Regions from separate parts of the Halomonas sp. THAF12 genome, predicted to be linked through region 1. Evidence: predicted binding sites of a transcription regulator. Region 1 holds the regulator's gene; the other holds the start of a gene.
What was found. Region 1 encodes FNR, which switches genes on or off when oxygen is low (the NO sensors DNR and NnrR bind a similar motif). Its sites were predicted from a motif close to TTGATNTANATCAA; they were not measured.

Region 1 (7,900 bases):
AGGTCGAGCAGGCCGGCGACCTGGAACAGCTCGCCGTCGCCAGCCGCCGCACCGCCGAGCTGGCCGGCGCGCTGATGGCCCAGGGGGTCAAGCTGCGCTTCGCCATGGGCCTGCTCGCGGCGCTCAACGGCCGCATCATCCACAAGGCCTGGGGCTTCTCGATGCCCGAGCGGCGGCAGCGCGACAGCTGCCTGATGGTGATGGGCAGCGAGGGGCGCGGCGAGCAGATGCTCAAGACCGACCAGGACAACGGCCTGATCCTCGACGATGCCCTCGACTGGCCGGACTGCATGGAGCGCATGGCCGAGTTCACCGAGACCCTGGTCCGGCTGGGCTATCCGCGCTGCCCGGGCAACATCATGGTCTCCAACCCCGACTGGGTCGGCACCGAGCGCCAGTGGAAGGCGCGCATCGCGCGCTGGGTGGAGGCCCGCGACGGCGACAGCCTGATGAAGCTGGCGATCATGCTCGATGCCCATGCCGTGGCCGGCAATCCGGCGCTGCTCGAGCGGGTGAGGGCGGCGCTGTTCGAGGCGGCGTCGAGGGACGAGCTGCTGCTCTCCTATTTCGCCCGTCCGGTGCTGCGCTTCTCCACGCCGCTGACCCTGTTCGGCTCGCTCAAGAAGCCGCAGCACGGCATCGACATCAAGAAGGGCGGCATCTTCCCCATCGTGCACGGCGTGCGGGTCATGGCGCTGGAGCGCGGCATCCTCGCCACCGGGACCCTGGAGCGGCTCGACGCCCTGGCGGCCGACGGCCGGCTCGAGGAGCGCTTCGCCGAGGACCTGGGCGAGGCGCTGTCGCTGTTCACCGAGCTGCGCCTCGAGCAGCAGCTGGCGCGCCTCGCCGGCGATGGCGAAGACGACGGTGGCGAGCCGGACCGGGTGGTGGTGCAGTCGCTGTCGTCGCTGGAGCGCGACCTGCTCCGGGAGGCGCTGCATATCGTCAAGGACTTCAAGCAGCGCCTCTCTCACCGCTATCACCTCGAATACGCCTGATCACGACAAGGACATCGACATGCTCAAGACCCTGCGCCGCCTGGTCGACCGTCACCGCCACGCCCATGGCCAGTATGGCTGGCTGTTCCGTCCCTATACCGGGGAGGAGCTGGTGGCGCTGGCCGTGCAGTCGACCGGCGGCGACGTGCGCGGCGCCGAGCCGCTGGCCATCGCCGCGGTGCGGCTGCGCGGCGACCGGGTGCTGACCAGCGAGTCGCTGGAGCTCAGGCTGGCGCGCCCGGAGGGCGTGGACGCCGAGACGCTGCGCCGCCACGGCCTGCGCGGCATCGATCTCGACGACGGCGTGTCGATCGACCAGGCGCTGGCGCGGCTGCTCGACTTCGTCGGCAACCGGCCGCTGGTGGGCTGGCGCCTGGACCGCGATCTGGCGCTGCTCAACCGCCAGCTGCGCGCCCGGTTCGGCTTCGAGCTGCCCAATGCCGGCATCGATCTGGTGCAGCGCTACCAGCGCCATCACCACCATTCGCGGCTCGAGGTGGCGCCGGCCTTCGAGCGGGTCGCCGAGCAGCTCGAGGTGCCGTTGATGGGGCGTCACAGCGTGCTGGGCACCGCCGTGACCACCGCCCTGATGCACCTGCGGCTGGACCGCGATGCGGTGCTCGCCCGTCGCAGCGGCTGAGCGGGCACCACGTCGCCAGTCTCGCGGCAGGGTGGTAGGATAGGCGCCCTTTCCCTTTCCCCGATGCCCTGGCAGCGCCCCGACCATGCAAGATGCCGTGACCTTCGATCCCCGTCCCGCCGATGAGGCCGCTTCGGCCGAGCCGTCGACCCCGTCCGCCGAGGCGCCCGACGCCAAGGCCAAGCGTGAGTTCAACAAGCTGCAGAAACGCCTGCGGCGCCAGGTCGGCAATGCGATCATCGACTTCGACATGATCCGCGAGGGCGACAAGGTGATGGTGTGCCTGTCCGGCGGCAAGGACAGCTACACCATGCTGGAGATTCTCCGGAACCTGCAGCGCAACGCGCCGGTGAACTTCTCGCTGGTGGCGGTGAACCTCGACCAGAAGCAGCCCGGCTTCCCCGAGCACGTGCTGCCCGAGTACCTGGACGGCCTCGGCGTGGACTACCACATCCTCGAGCGCGACACCTACTCGGTGGTCAAGGAGAAGACCCCGGAAGGCAAGACCACCTGTGCGCTCTGCTCGCGGCTGCGCCGCGGCTCCCTCTACGGCTACGCCGAGGAGATCGGGGCCACCAAGATCGCCCTCGGGCACCACCGCGAGGACATCCTCGAGACGCTGTTCCTCAACATGTTCTTCGGCGGCAGCCTCAAGTCGATGCCGCCCAAGCTGCTCTCCGACGACGGCAAGAACATCGTCATCCGCCCGCTGGCCTACTGCCGCGAGGCCGACATCGCCGAATTCTCCGAGCGCATGGCCTTCCCGATCATTCCCTGCAACCTGTGCGGCTCGCAGCCCAACCTGCAGCGTCAGGTGGTCAAGGAGATGCTCGCCGAGTGGGAGGCCAAGCATCCCGGCCGCCTGGAGAGCATGTTCAAGGCGGTCACCAACGTCGCGCCCTCGCAGCTGGCCGACCGCGAGCTGTTCGACTTCGCCGGGCTGGAGGACAAGCAGGCCAAGATGCAGGCCGATCGCATCGACCTGCATAACGAGTGAGTAGCGCCTAGCGGCAAGCGCCCGGGTGCTCAGTAACGGGCGGCAGATGTCGAGGAAGCCGATGAGAAACCCACGGGACGTCGAGTCCTGTGGGTTTCTTCGTTGACGTCAACAATGGCCATGACATCATTCTGCCGCGCTTGGCGCTTGGCGCTTGGCGCTTGGCGCTTGGCGCTTGGCGCTTGGCGCTTGGCGCTTGGCGCTTGGCGCTTGGCGCTTGGCGCTTGGCGCTTGGCGCTTGGCGCTTGGCGCTTGGCGCTTGGCGCCGTCAGCGACAGCCCTCTTCCTCGGCCAGCTCGGCCAGGGCGTCCAGGTCGAGGATGTTCACCTCGCGGCCGGACACGGCCACCAGGCCCTGCTGCTGGAAGCGCCCCAGGATGCGGCTGACGGTCTCCACGGCCAGGCCCAGGTAGTTGCCGATGTCGGCCCGGGACATGGAGAGGCGGAAGCTGTAGGCGGAGTAGCCGCGGCGGCGGAAGCGATCGGAGAGGCTGGCGAAGAAGGTGGCCAGGCGCTGGTCGGCGGTCTTGCGCGACAGCAGGCGCATCATGCGGCGGTCGTCGCGCATCTCCTTGCTCATGCTGCGATACAGCTGGGCACGAAGCTCCGGCAGGCGCTCGGAGAGGGCGTCGAGGCGGTCGAACGGGATCTCGCACACGGTGGTGGTCTCGAGCGCGATGACCGAGCCCGGATAGCTCGACTCGTCGATGCCGTCGAGCCCCACCAGTTCGCTGGGCAGGTAGAAGTTGGTCAGCTGATCCGTGCCGCCGCCTTCGCTGGTGACCTGCTTGAGACTGCCGGAGCGCACCGCGTAGACGCTGGTGAAGGGGCTGCCCTGGCGGAACAGCGACTCGCCCTTCTTGAGCGGCGGTCGGCGCCGGATGATGGCATCGAACTCGTCGAGGTCCTCCAGTTCGAGGGCCAGGGGCAGACACAGGGAACTCAGGCTGCAGGTCCGGCAGCGGGTCTCGTGCAGCAGGGAACGGCGCCGGCCGGCTGCGGTGTCGGGCATGCTGTCCTCCTTGATCGGGGCTTGCCTCCCCCATTATGGCGGATAGCCCCGGTTCGGGCATAGCATCCCTTGGGCGAGTCTCAGGTCAGGCCGGGGCCGGGCGGGCGAGCATTCCGCCAGCGCCCCGAGGCGGTGGCGAGCCGACCGTCGTTCAGCGCCGCCGCGTAGTCCCGGGGCGAGGTGGCGTTGCAGGCCACGGCGTCGGGCAGCCGCGAGATGGCGCCGGTGCCGAGCCCCAGTCGGTCGCGCGCCCGTTCGCGACGCGCCTGGGCGAGGGCATCCTCCAGGGCGGCGCCCCGACGGGCGTAGGAACCGTGTCCCAGTGCCCGGTAGCCGGCCTCGGCCAGGCGTTCGTCGACCCGGGCCAGCAGCGCCGTCGGCAGCGTCGATTCGCCCTCCTGCCAGGCGGGCTCCGGGCGCAGGGAGAGGCGCGGCGGCGACATGGGCAGCAGCGCGGCGAGCGCGGCGACGGCCTCCCGCGGCGGGATCGTCGGCGCCACGATCAGCACCAGGTTCAGCGAGTGCCAGCCCATGCGCACGGTCTCGTCGAGCAGCGGCTCGACGCGTGACTGCAGGCGGGGCAGGGCGTCCAGCCGGCCGGCCGCGGGCAGGCGCATGATCAGCTTCAGCCGGTTGAAGCCCAGGGCCTCCAGGTGACGCAGGGTGAGCAGATCCGTGGCGTGGGGGTCGAGCTCGACGGTGAAGTCGCGCGGGCGCCCCGGTTCGAAGGGGAAGCGGGAGGCCAGCCGGTCGACGAGGCCGCTCATCTGCGACAGGGTCAGCGAAGGCGGGAGGCCGCTTCCCCAGTGCAGGGCCTCCAGGCGTCGCTCCGGCGCCAGGCAGCGTCGCACCAGCACCATCTCGCGGTCGAGCCGGGCCAGATCGACCTCGAAGGGATCCATGCCCTTGCCGTCGCCGCGGGCATCCACGTCGTGGCGAAGCGGCAGGCGCAGATGCAGCGACAGCGGGCGGGCCTGGGTATTGCTGGCGGTCAGCGCCGCGGCGTAGTCGTCGGCGCCGAAGTCGGCGGGAAGGGTGACGGACATGGCGGAGTTCCGAGCGTTCATGTCGTCAGGCTAGTGCTCGCGGCCCCCAGGGGTGTTGCGCTGGGTCAAACGTGCGGGCGTTAGCGGCTCAATGATGCCCGGCGTGCCCGGCGTCGTGGGCCATCTCCATCGCGCCCGGCCACAGGCCCCACAGCTGCCACAGGGCGAAGCCGATGATCGCCAGCGCCGCCAGGGTGCGGGTGGCCGGATGACGGATCAGGGCGCCGAGCCGTCGCGCGGCCAGGCCGGTAGCGAGCAGCGCCGGCAGGGTGCCGAGCCCGAAGGCGCCCATCAGCGCCGCGCCTCGCAGCGGGTCGGCGCCGGCCAGGCTCCAGGTCAGCATCGAGTAGACCAGCCCGCAGGGCAGCCAGCCCCAGACCGCGCCCAGGGTCACGGCCTGGGGCAGCGTCACCACCGGCATCAGTCGCCGTCCGAGCGGCTCCAGATGGCGCCACAGGCGCCTGCCGAGCGCCTCGACCCGCAGCAGTCCCTTCCACCAGTCGGCGATGTAGAGCGCCATCAGGATCAGCATCACCGCGGCCAGGACCTGGAGCGCCTGGCGGATCCCCGGGGCCAGGCCGACCAGGGTGCCGAGGCCGGCGGCCAGGGCGCCGGCGGCCATGTAGCTGGCGATGCGTCCCAGGTTGTAGCCCAGCAGCAGCCCGCCGAGCCGCGCCGGATGGCGCAGGCTGGGCGGCACGGCGAAGCTCAGGGCGCTCATGATGCCGCCGCACATGCCGATGCAGTGGGCGCCGCCCAGCAGGCCGAAGACGAAGGCCGCGGCCAGCGGCGGCAGATCGAGTCCAGACGGATTCATTCAGGCTTCCTTGTCGTGTTTCCCGGTCGGCGCGTCGGCGTCGCCGTGCCGGCGGGGCGCCTCCCCGGGCGGGTCGTCATCGTCGAACAGGATGCGGTGGGCCGGGCCTTCCAGGTCCTCGAACTGGTCGTGGCGCACGGCCCAGAAGAAGGCCCAGACGGCCAGGCCGAGCAGGATCAGCGACAGCGGGATCAGCAGGTAGAGAATGCTCATGGGGCGTCCTGGGCGGGGGAATCCACGGGAATGTCGGGCAGCTTTCGGCGCGTGAGGCGCAGGGCGTTGGCGACCACCACCAGCGAGCTCGCCGACATGCCCAGCGCCGCCAGCCAGGGGGGCACCCAGCCCATCGCCGCCGGCGGCAGGGCCAGCAGGTTGTAGGCCAGCGCCCAGCCCAGGTTCTGGCGGATGTTGCGGCGGGTGGCGCGGCCGATGTCGACGGCCTCGACCAGGCGGCCGAGGCGCGGGCCGAGCAGCACGGCGTCGGCCCGGGTGCGGGCGAGGTCGGTGGCGTCGTTCATGGCGATGGCGAGGTCGGCCCCGGCCAGCACCGGCACGTCGTTGATGCCGTCGCCGACCATGGCCACCCGCTGGCCGTCGGCCTGGCACTCGCGCAGCCGGGCGAGCTTGTCCTCGGGGCTGGCGCCGGCGCGCCATGCGTCGATGCCCAGCCGCTCGGCCAGCGCCCGGGTGGGTGCCTCGGCGTCGCCGGACAGCAGTTCCACCGCGATGCCCCGCGCCGCCAGCGCGGCGACGGTGGCGGCGGCGTCCTCCCGGGGCCGGTCGCCCAGGGCGAACCAGGCCCGCGGCTGGCCGTCCTCGGCGAGCAGCAGCCAGTGGCCGTGCTCGGCGTCACCGTCCGGGGGGGCCGGAGGGGCGTCCGGGGCCGCGAAGTCGGGCCGGCCGAGCCGCCAGGGGCGGCCGTCGATGACGCCGGCGAGGCCCCGGCCGGGGCGGGCGATGACGTCGCGGGCGGTGATGTCGGCGCGGCGATAGGGGCGGAAGGCGCGGGCGATGGGATGCTCGGAGTGGGCCTCCAGGGCCGCGGCCACGGCCGCCAGGCGCTCGGGATCGTCGCTGGCAAGCGGGATCGTGTGCTCGAGGGTCATCTCGCCGCGGGTCAGGGTACCGGTCTTGTCGAAGATCATCCGGTCGAGGCGCGGCAGGGTCTCCAGGGCGTCGGCGCGGGTCAGCAGCACGCCGCGCCGATGGAGCCGGCCGTGGGCGGCGGTCAGGGCGGTGGGCGTGGCCAGCGCCAGGGCGCAGGGGCAGCTGACCACCAGCACCGAGAGCGTTACCCAGAAGGCCCGCTCGGGGTCGATGAACGACCAGGCGAGCCCGGTGGCGGCGGCGATCAGCAGCACCTGGAGCACGAAGTGATGCGCCAGCCGGGCGGCCCGGCGCGCGATGCGCGGGCGTTCGGCGAAGGCGCGGTCGGTGAGGTCGAGCAGCTGCGCCGCCCGGGCATCGGGGCCGGCCCGGGTCACGCGCAACGTCAGCGGGCTCTCGACGTTGTGGCTGCCGCCGGTCACGGCGTCGCCCACGCCGCGCGTCACCGGCAGCGCCTCGCCGCTGAGCATCGATTCGTCGAGGCTCGAGGCGCCCTGTTCGATCACGCCGTCGGCGGGCACGCCGTGGCCGGGTCTGACCAGCACCCGGTCGCCGGCGGCCAGCTCGCTGGCGGGCAGGAGGCGCTCCTCGTCGCCCTCGTCGAGGCGGATCGCCGACAGCGGCAGCATCCCGGCCAGGGCATTGCCGCGGCGCCCGCCGCGTCGCCGGGCGCGGACCTCCAGGAAGCGACCGGCCAGCAGGAAGAAGGTGAACATGGCCGCGGAGTCGAAGTAGACGTCGCCGTGGCCGACCAGCAGCGCCCAGGTGCTGGCGAGATAGGCGCCGGCGATGGCCAGCGACACCGGCACGTCCATGCCCAGCCGGCGGTGGCGCAGGTCGCGCCACGCGCCGCCGAAGAACGGCTGGGCCGAATAGAGCACCACCGGCGTGGTCAGGGCGAAGGCCAGCCAGTGGAAGAGGGTATCGAAGTCGCCGCCCAGGCCGTCGTCGCCGGACACGTAGAAGGGGATCGAGAACATCGCCACCTGCATCATGCCCACCGCGGCCACGATCAGCCGGCGGATCTGGCGGCGTTCCTCGCGCTGCAGGCGGCGCTGGGCCTCGTCGGGCTCGTAGGGCTGGGCCGGATAGCCGATGGCGGCCAGCTCGGCGAGCAGCCGCGAGAAGGCGAGGCGCGCCGGATCCCAGGCGACCCGGACCCGGTGATGGGCGAGGTTCACGGCGCTGGTGCGGACGCCGTCCAGGGCGTTGAGGCGATGCTCGATCAGCCAGGCGCAGGCCGCGCAGGTGATGCCCTCCACCGCCAGGGTGGCGTGGACGCC
Region 2 (7,900 bases), 920 kb from region 1:
GCTGATCGAGGAAGCCGGCGTTGCAGACCGCGGCACCTTCGTCGTCGATCCGGACGGCAAGATCCAGATCATCGAGCTGAACGCCGGCAACATCGGCCGTAACGCCGAAGAGCTGCTGCGCAAGGTCAAGGCCGCCCAGTACGTCCGCGCCAACCCCAACGAGGTCTGCCCGGCCAAGTGGGAAGAAGGCGAAGAGACCCTGGCTCCTTCCCTGGACCTGGTCGGCAAGATCTAAGGACACGCCGATTTATTGCTGCGCTCGATATCCTGACCGCCGGCGGTGCTCGCTCTCCTCATGTAGCGAGCTACACTCCGGGAGCTGTGCTCCGGCGGCGGCCAGCCTCTCATCGCTCGCGACATAAATCTGCGCATCCTTTATTGGATCGCTGACCGGCGGGATTTTCCCGCGCCCCGTTACCCCGCCGAGGCGCTGTGCCTCGATCGCCCAACCAGTCGCGCAAGCGAGATCGGGGCGACGTCCCGGCGGGGCCCGATTCCGGTTTTTCCTGACACGCTTCCGGGTGCGAGCCGTTCGCGACCCGCACGGGGAAGTCGTGTCTGCGAGTCACATATCATCAAGGATTGCCGCCGTTATGTTGGACGACTCTCTGAAGCAACAGCTGAAAGCCTATCTCGGCAAGGTCACGCAACCCTTTGAGCTGGTCGCCACCCTGGATGACGGCGACAAGTCCAAGGAACTGCACGCTCTGCTCGAACAGATCGCGGGCCTTTCCGACAAGATCACCCTGTCCACCGAGGGCGGCGACCGGCGCGTGCCGTCCTTCGCCCTGCACCGCGACGGGGAGCCCACCGGCGTGGTCTTCGCCGGCATCCCCATGGGCCACGAGTTCACCTCGCTGGTGCTGGCCCTGCTGCAGGTGGGTGGCCATCCGCCCAAGGCCAGCGACGAGGTCATCGAGCAGATCCGCGCCCTCGACGCCGACCTGCACTTCGAGACCTACTTCTCGCTGTCGTGCCAGAACTGCCCGGACGTGGTCCAGGCGCTGAACCTGATGGCGATCCTCAACCCGCGCATCTCCCACGATGCCATCGACGGCGCCCTGTTCCAGGACGAGGTCGAGGCCCGCGAGGTGATGTCGGTGCCGAGCGTGTTCCTCAACGGCGAGACCTTCGACCAGGGCCGCATGAGCCTCGAGCAGATCCTGGCCAAGGTCGACACCGGCGCCGTCGAGCGCGAGGCCGCCAGGCTCAACGACAAGCCCGCCTTCGACACGCTGATGATCGGCGGCGGCCCGGCCGGCGCGGCGGCGGCCGTCTATGCGGCGCGCAAGGGCATCCGCACCGGCGTGGCCGCCGAGCGCTTCGGCGGCCAGGTGCTGGACACCCTGTCGATCGAGAACCTGATCTCGGTGCCCCACACCGAGGGCCCCAAGCTGGCCGCGGCGCTGGAGGAGCACGTCAAGGAATACGACGTCGACATCATGAACCTGCAGCGCGCCGTCGAGCTGGTGCCGGGCGAGCCGGGCGCCGATCACGAGGTGCGCTTCGAATCCGGTGCCAGCCTCAGGAGCAAGACCCTGGTACTGGCCACCGGCGCCCGCTGGCGCGAGATGAACGTGCCGGGCGAGGCCGAGTACCGCAACAAGGGCGTGGCCTACTGCCCGCACTGCGACGGTCCGCTGTTCAAGGGCAAGCGCGTGGCGGTGATCGGCGGCGGCAACTCCGGCGTCGAGGCGGCCATCGACCTGGCCGGCATCGTCGGCGAGGTCACGCTGATCGAGTTCATGGACGAGCTGCGCGCCGACGAGGTGCTGCAGAAGAAGCTCTCAAGCCTGTCCAACGTCGAGGTGATCAAGGGCGCGCGCACCACCGAGGTCAACGGCGACGGCAACCGCGTCACCGGCCTGAGCTATGAGGAGCGCGCCTCCGGCGAGCTGCGCGAGCTGGCCCTCGAGGGCGTCTTCGTGCAGATCGGCCTGGTGCCCAACACCGAGTGGCTGAAGGACTCGCCCATCGAGCTCTCCGAGCGCGGCGAGATCGTGGTCGACGAGCGCGGCATGACCTCGGTGCCCGGCATCTTCGCCGCCGGCGACGTGACCACCGTGCCCTACAAGCAGATCGTGATCGCCATGGGCGAGGGCTCCAAGGCCGCCCTGGGCGCCTTCGATCACCTGATCCGCAGCTGATCGCCCCGCGGTTCGGGCTCGACGCCCTCGCCGCTGCGGGGCGGGGCGTCCTGCGTTGGGCGAGAGGAAAACGGTGGCAGGAAACCGGGCGTCCTCAGCCCCCGCGGCAGAGCGTCTCCATGCGGGCCAGCGCGGCGTCGGCGCCGTTGAGGCTGAAGACCAGGAACCAGTGGTCGTCCTCGGCGCGATGGATGCGCAGGCGCAGCGTCTCGCCGTCGCGCATCTCGTCGAGCGCCTCGTCGGTGTCGGGCAGCACCAGGCGCGCGTAGAAGCCGCTGTTGCCGCGCTCGGTGATGAACTCGGCCCGGCCCTGATGGACCCAGCCCTGATCGATCAGCAGGTCCACCGGCACCCGGTTGACGGTGCCGGTCTCGGCCTGGACCTCGTCGAGCTCGACGCGAAGCTCGAGCCAGGGGCGGTCGCAGGCGCCCGGCGTGGCGTTGACGCTGAACACGCTGTCGCTATAGCTGTGCTGCTCGATGGCGCGCACGTGGCGTTCGTCGCCCAGCCGCAGCACCAGCGAGTGCCAGTCGCCGTGGGCCCGGGCGTCGTCGACGTTGAAGGTCTCGGCCGCGGCCGGGGCGGCGAGGGCGAAGGCCAGCAGGACACTCGGCAAGCGGGGCATCAGGCCGCGCGTCAGCCGGTGGCCAGACCGTGAGCGGAGAAAACGTGGGCGGAGAGCAGGTGGGCGTGAGGAGAGCATGCGGGCATCCATGACCGTGGCGTCGGGAGACTAGCACGGGATTCCGAGAGCTGTCCTGCGGCTCAGGGCTGATCCGGCGACAAGCCTTGAGGAGGCGCTGTGAATATTTCCCTGTACGCTACCGACGCCGTCCCTGGCGTAGGACCTCCTCGCCGGCTTGTCTCCGGCGCCCTTCATATCCCGACAGGTCACGAGGCCTGTGAGGCGTCCTCGATATTCAGCAGCTGGATCAGCTCGGCGCGCCGCTGGCCCAGCAGGTCGGCGAGGGTGTAGCGGTCGAGCACCGACAGGAAGGCCGCCAGGGCCTCGCCGAGGATCGGCTGCAGCCGGCAGGCGGGGGTGATGGTGCAGGCGTTGTCGTCGCGGAAGCACTCCACCAGGCCGAGGTCGGGCTCGGTGTCGCGCACCAGCCCGCCCAGCGAGATCTCGCCGGGCGCCCGGTTCAGCCGCAGCCCACCGTGCTTGCCGCGGGTGGCGCTGAGATAGCCGAGCCGGTTGAGCTCCTGCACCACCTTCATCAGGTGGTTGCGCGAGATGGCGAAGCGCTCGGCGATCTCGGCGATGGTGGCGCGGGCCTCTGGCGGCTCCGGCGTCGGCTCGTCGTCCTTCACGGCCAGGTAGATCAGCACGCGCAGGGAGTAGTCGGTGAAGTGGGTCAGGCGCATTCCATTCTCCAGGCGCGGCGAGGCAGGCGGGACTCGGGACGATTCTAGCACGCCCGTGCCGGCCTCCCGGAGCAGGTCCGTTGCCGCAGTGGAGCGCGCTCGAGCGGTCGAATTGATCGGCATCAACTCCGCGCGGAAAGGCGCCAACGGCCGCGATCGGGGCTGGCATAATGCCTCCAGGCGGCGACGGCCCGGGCCGTCGCCAGCGTTCCGGAGGTCCGATCATGCCCCAGCCCGAGCCCCAGCCGTTCATCCGCCCCCTCGTCGAGAAGTACGATCGCCCCGGGCCGCGCTATACCTCCTATCCGACGGCCCCGCAGTTCCAGGCCGCCTTCGCCGAGGACGACTACCGGGACCAGGCCGCCCTGAGCCATCGCGTCGCCGCGCCCAAGCCGCTGTCGGTCTACGTGCACGTGCCGTTCTGCGAGAGCCTCTGCTACTACTGCGCCTGCCACAAGATCGTCACCCATCGCCGCGAGCGGGCGGCGGAGTATCTGGCCCTGCTGAAACGCGAGATCGCCCTGCAGGCGGCGCTCTTCGACGGTGAGCGCTCGCTGACCCAGCTGCACCTGGGCGGCGGCACGCCCACCTATCTGAACAATGCCCAGCTCGGCGAGCTGATGGACGCCCTGGCGGCGGCCTTTCGCTTCGCGCCGCCCGAGGACAGGGAGTTCTCGCTGGAGGTGGATCCGCGCACCGTCACCCCTGAGCAGCTGCATGAGCTGCGCGGGCTGGGCTTCAACCGCCTGAGCGTCGGCGTCCAGGACTTCGACCCCGAGGTGCAGGCGGCGGTCAACCGCGTCCAGGGCGAGGCCGAGGTGGCCGCCCTGATGAAAGCCGCCCGGGGCGCCGGCTTCCACTCGGTGAGCGTCGATCTGATCTACGGCCTGCCGCGCCAGACCGTGGCCAGCTTCGCGGCCACCCTCGACAAGATCGTCGCCCTGCGGCCGGATCGCATCGCCACCTACAGCTATGCCCATCTGCCCGAGCGCTTCAAGGCCCAGCGGCTGATCCGCGACCGGGACATGCCGCCGCCCGAGCGCAAGCTCGAGCTGCTGGAGCTGACCGTTCGGCGCCTGACCGAGGCCGGCTACGCCTACATCGGCATGGATCACTTCGCATTGCCCGACGACGAGCTGGTCCGGGCCCAGCGCGAGGGCACCCTGCAGCGCAACTTCCAGGGCTACTCCACCCACGCCGACTGTGACCTGATCGGGCTCGGCGTCAGTGCCATCGGCAAGGTCGGCGACGGCTACAGCCAGAACGTCAAGGAGATCGCCGCCTACCGCGAGCGCCTCGAGGCCGGGCGGCTGCCGGTGCTGCGCGGCTATCGGCTCGACGACGAGGATCGCCTGCGCCGCGACGTCATCCACGCCCTGATGTGCCACGGTCGGGTGGACGTCGACGCCATCGAGGCGCGTCACGGCATCGACTTCGCCAGCCACTTCGCCGACGCCCTCGCGGCCCTGGCGCCGATGCGCGACGACGGCCTGATCACGCTGGGCCAGCGCCGCCTCGAGGTGCGCCCGCCGGGGCGGCTGATGCTGCGCAATCTGGCCATGACCTTCGACGCCTATCTGGGCGGCGAGGCGGTGCGCTACTCGCGGACCGTCTAGGTCCTTCCTGGGGCGTCGCGCGTCGGTACGAGTTTCCTGCTACCGATCCAGCAGCCGTTTGCCTGATCCCTCCGATGCGATAATCAGCGGGCCTTCCGATGGTGAAGCCTGCGCTCTGTGACGATGCTTATCTTGCGTGTAACAAAATGTTGTATGGCGTTATGTCACGTCGACGGCGATGGCCGGCGGCGGGGGAGGGCGAGATGCAAGGGTTCAAATTGGCTGCCCTGGTCGTCGCCGTGGGCTGTTTGTCAGCCGCCGGCGTACAGGCGCAGTCGGGAGTCGAGGGTGCCGGGGGCGGTACGCTCTCGGACGACGAGATGGCGCGAGTCGCCAACGATCAACTGACCGAGCCGGCCGGGTCGGGGGGCCTGACCGATGCCGAGATCGATGCGCTGCTCGAGGATCTGCCGGCGCCGGCCGCCGGGGGGGGCGGTGGCGGCTGCGGTGGCGGGCTGCTGGAAGGATGCGATGGTGTCTTCCTGCGCCTGGTTGCCGCCGTGCCGAGCGAGGACGTGATTCCCGCGCCGACCATGCCGACCGCGCCGACGGATGACGGAGACGACGGCGGCGACAACCCCGGCGATGACGCCGCCGGCGGCGGCGGCGGTGGTTCCGGCGGTGGCGGCGGTGGTTCCGGCGGTGGCGGCGGTGGTTCCGGCGGCGGTGGCGGTGGTTCCGGCGGCGGCGGCGGCGGTTCCGGCGGCGGTGGCGGTGGTTCCGGCGGCGGCGGTGGTTCCGGCGGCGGCGGTGGTGGTTCCGGCGGCGGCGGCGGTGGTTCCGGCGGCGGCGGCGGTGGTTCCGGCGGCGGCGGTGGTGGTTCCGGCGGCGGTGGCGGTGGTTCCGGCGGCGGCAGCGGTAGTTCCGGCGGCGGTGGTTCCGGAGCCGGTGGCAACGGTGGCAGCGCCGGCGGAGGTGGCGGTGCCGGTGGTACCGGTTCGGGAGCCGGCGGTCGCTTCTGACGCCTGTTGCCCGATGCCGCACCTGGCGCCCGACCCTGATGGTCGGGCGCTTTCTTTTGTGCGCCGAGTTCACGCATGATCCATATCATGTGTGTTGAGAATGTTTTTCGTCTATATATGGTGGTTGATGGCCTCGCTTCCATCGTGGCCGGGCATCCATGATGCGCGACCGCGACCGTTCCCCTCACATAGAGAGAGACCCGATGCGCACCACCACTGCCAGGGAAGCCTCCCGCGTCGACGAGGTGCCGCTGCAGGCGCCTTCCCTCGATATCTGGGACAGCAAGTATCGCCTCAAGGATCGTCACGGCCGGCCGGTGGACGCCGACCCCGGCGCCACCCGGGAGCGGGTGGCCCGGGCGCTGGCCGCGGTGGAAGACGACGCCGAGGCCTGGCTGCCCCAGTTCCGCTGGGCGCTGGACAATGGCGCCATCCCGGCCGGGCGCATCGTCGCCAACGCCGGGGCGGAGGCCGTCAAGCCGGCGGTCAGCCTGATCAACTGCACGGTGTCCCGCACCCTCCACGATGCGATGCGCGACATCCTCGAGGGCGTGGTCGAGGCCGGCATGACCCTCAAGGCCGGCTGCGGCATCGGCTATGACTTTTCCACCCTGCGCCCCCGCGGCGCCTTCGTGTTCGGCGCCGGCGCCGGCACCAACGGCCCGCTGGCGTTCATGGATATCTACGACAGGATGTGCTTCACCGTGGCCTCGGCGGGCGGGCGCCGCGGCGCCCAGATGGGGACCTTCGACGTCGGCCATCCGGACGTGAAGAGCTTCATCGAGGCCAAGCGCGAGGCCGGCCGGCTGCGCCAGTTCAACCTCAGCCTGCTGATCACCGACGAGTTCATGGAGGCGGTGCGCGCCGACGCCGACTGGCCGCTGGCGTTCCCGCTGCACCCCGCCGAGCAGGACGACGTCGACGACGGCGAGCTGGTCTATCGCGACTGGCCGGCCATCGAGGAGGGCTACCTCCTCGACGCCGAGGGCCGGGTGGCCTGCCGCGTGGTCGAGACGGTCCGCGCCCGGGCGCTGTGGGACACCATCATGCGTTCCACCTACGACTTCGCCGAGCCGGGCTTCATCCTGATCGACCAGGTCAACCGCATGAACAACAACTGGTTCTGCGAGGAGATCCGCGCCACCAACCCCTGCGGCGAGCAGCCGCTGCCGCCCGAGGGCGCCTGCCTGCTGGGCTCGATCAACCTCACGCGCTTCGTGCTCGAGCCCTTCGGCGAGGCGCCGCGCTTCGACTGGGAGCGCTATCGCCGAGTGGTGGCGATCTTCACCCGCATGCTCGACAACGTGGTGGAGATCAGCGGCCTGCCGCTCGACGGCCAGCGCCGCGAGATCGAGGCCAAGCGCCGCCACGGCATGGGCTTTCTGGGGCTGGGGTCGGCGCTGACCATGCTCAAGCTGCCCTACGGCTCGCCGGAGTCGCTGGCCTTCACCGAGGAGGTCAGCCGGGTGCTGGCGGTCGAGGGCTGGAAACAGGCCCTGGCGCTGGCCAGGGAGAAGGGCATGGCGCCGGTGCTGGCCGAGACCTTCGAGCTGACGCCACGCATGCTGCGCGAGCGCCCGGAGCTCAAGCAGGACGGCTATCAGGCCGGCGACCGGGTGCCGGGGCGGATCCTGCACGCCCGCTACAGCCGCTACATGCAGAAGATCGCCGAGGTCGAGCCGGAGCTCGTCGCCGAGCTCGCCGAGCACGGCGCGCGCTTCACCCATCACAGCTCCATCGCGCCCACCGGCACCATCTCGCTGTCGCTGGGCAACAACGCCTCCAACGGCATCGAGCCGTCCTTCTC

Region 2: the regulator FNR is predicted to act here: its motif matches at 3,628-3,641, upstream of hemN (oxygen-independent coproporphyrinogen III oxidase).

The regions. Positions count from the first base shown of each region.
Region 1 covers NZ_CP045399.1:3,008,341-3,016,240, reverse strand. The annotation lists gene FIU88_RS14015 (putative nucleotidyltransferase substrate binding domain-containing protein) at 1-998, shown strand, start outside; gene FIU88_RS14010 (exonuclease domain-containing protein) at 1,018-1,638, shown strand; gene ttcA (tRNA 2-thiocytidine(32) synthetase TtcA) at 1,724-2,635, shown strand; gene fnr (fumarate/nitrate reduction transcriptional regulator Fnr) at 2,904-3,647, opposite strand; gene FIU88_RS13995 (hypothetical protein) at 3,728-4,693, opposite strand; gene FIU88_RS13990 (sulfite exporter TauE/SafE family protein) at 4,782-5,510, opposite strand; gene ccoS (cbb3-type cytochrome oxidase assembly protein CcoS) at 5,511-5,723, opposite strand; gene FIU88_RS13980 (heavy metal translocating P-type ATPase) at 5,720-7,900, opposite strand, start outside.
Region 2 covers NZ_CP045399.1:129,525-137,424, forward strand. The annotation lists gene ahpC (alkyl hydroperoxide reductase subunit C) at 1-235, shown strand, start outside; gene ahpF (alkyl hydroperoxide reductase subunit F) at 594-2,147, shown strand; gene FIU88_RS00585 (hypothetical protein) at 2,242-2,772, opposite strand; gene FIU88_RS00590 (Rrf2 family transcriptional regulator) at 3,039-3,515, opposite strand; gene hemN (oxygen-independent coproporphyrinogen III oxidase) at 3,740-5,131, shown strand; gene FIU88_RS19275 (hypothetical protein) at 5,335-6,093, shown strand; gene FIU88_RS00605 (adenosylcobalamin-dependent ribonucleoside-diphosphate reductase) at 6,297-7,900, shown strand, end outside.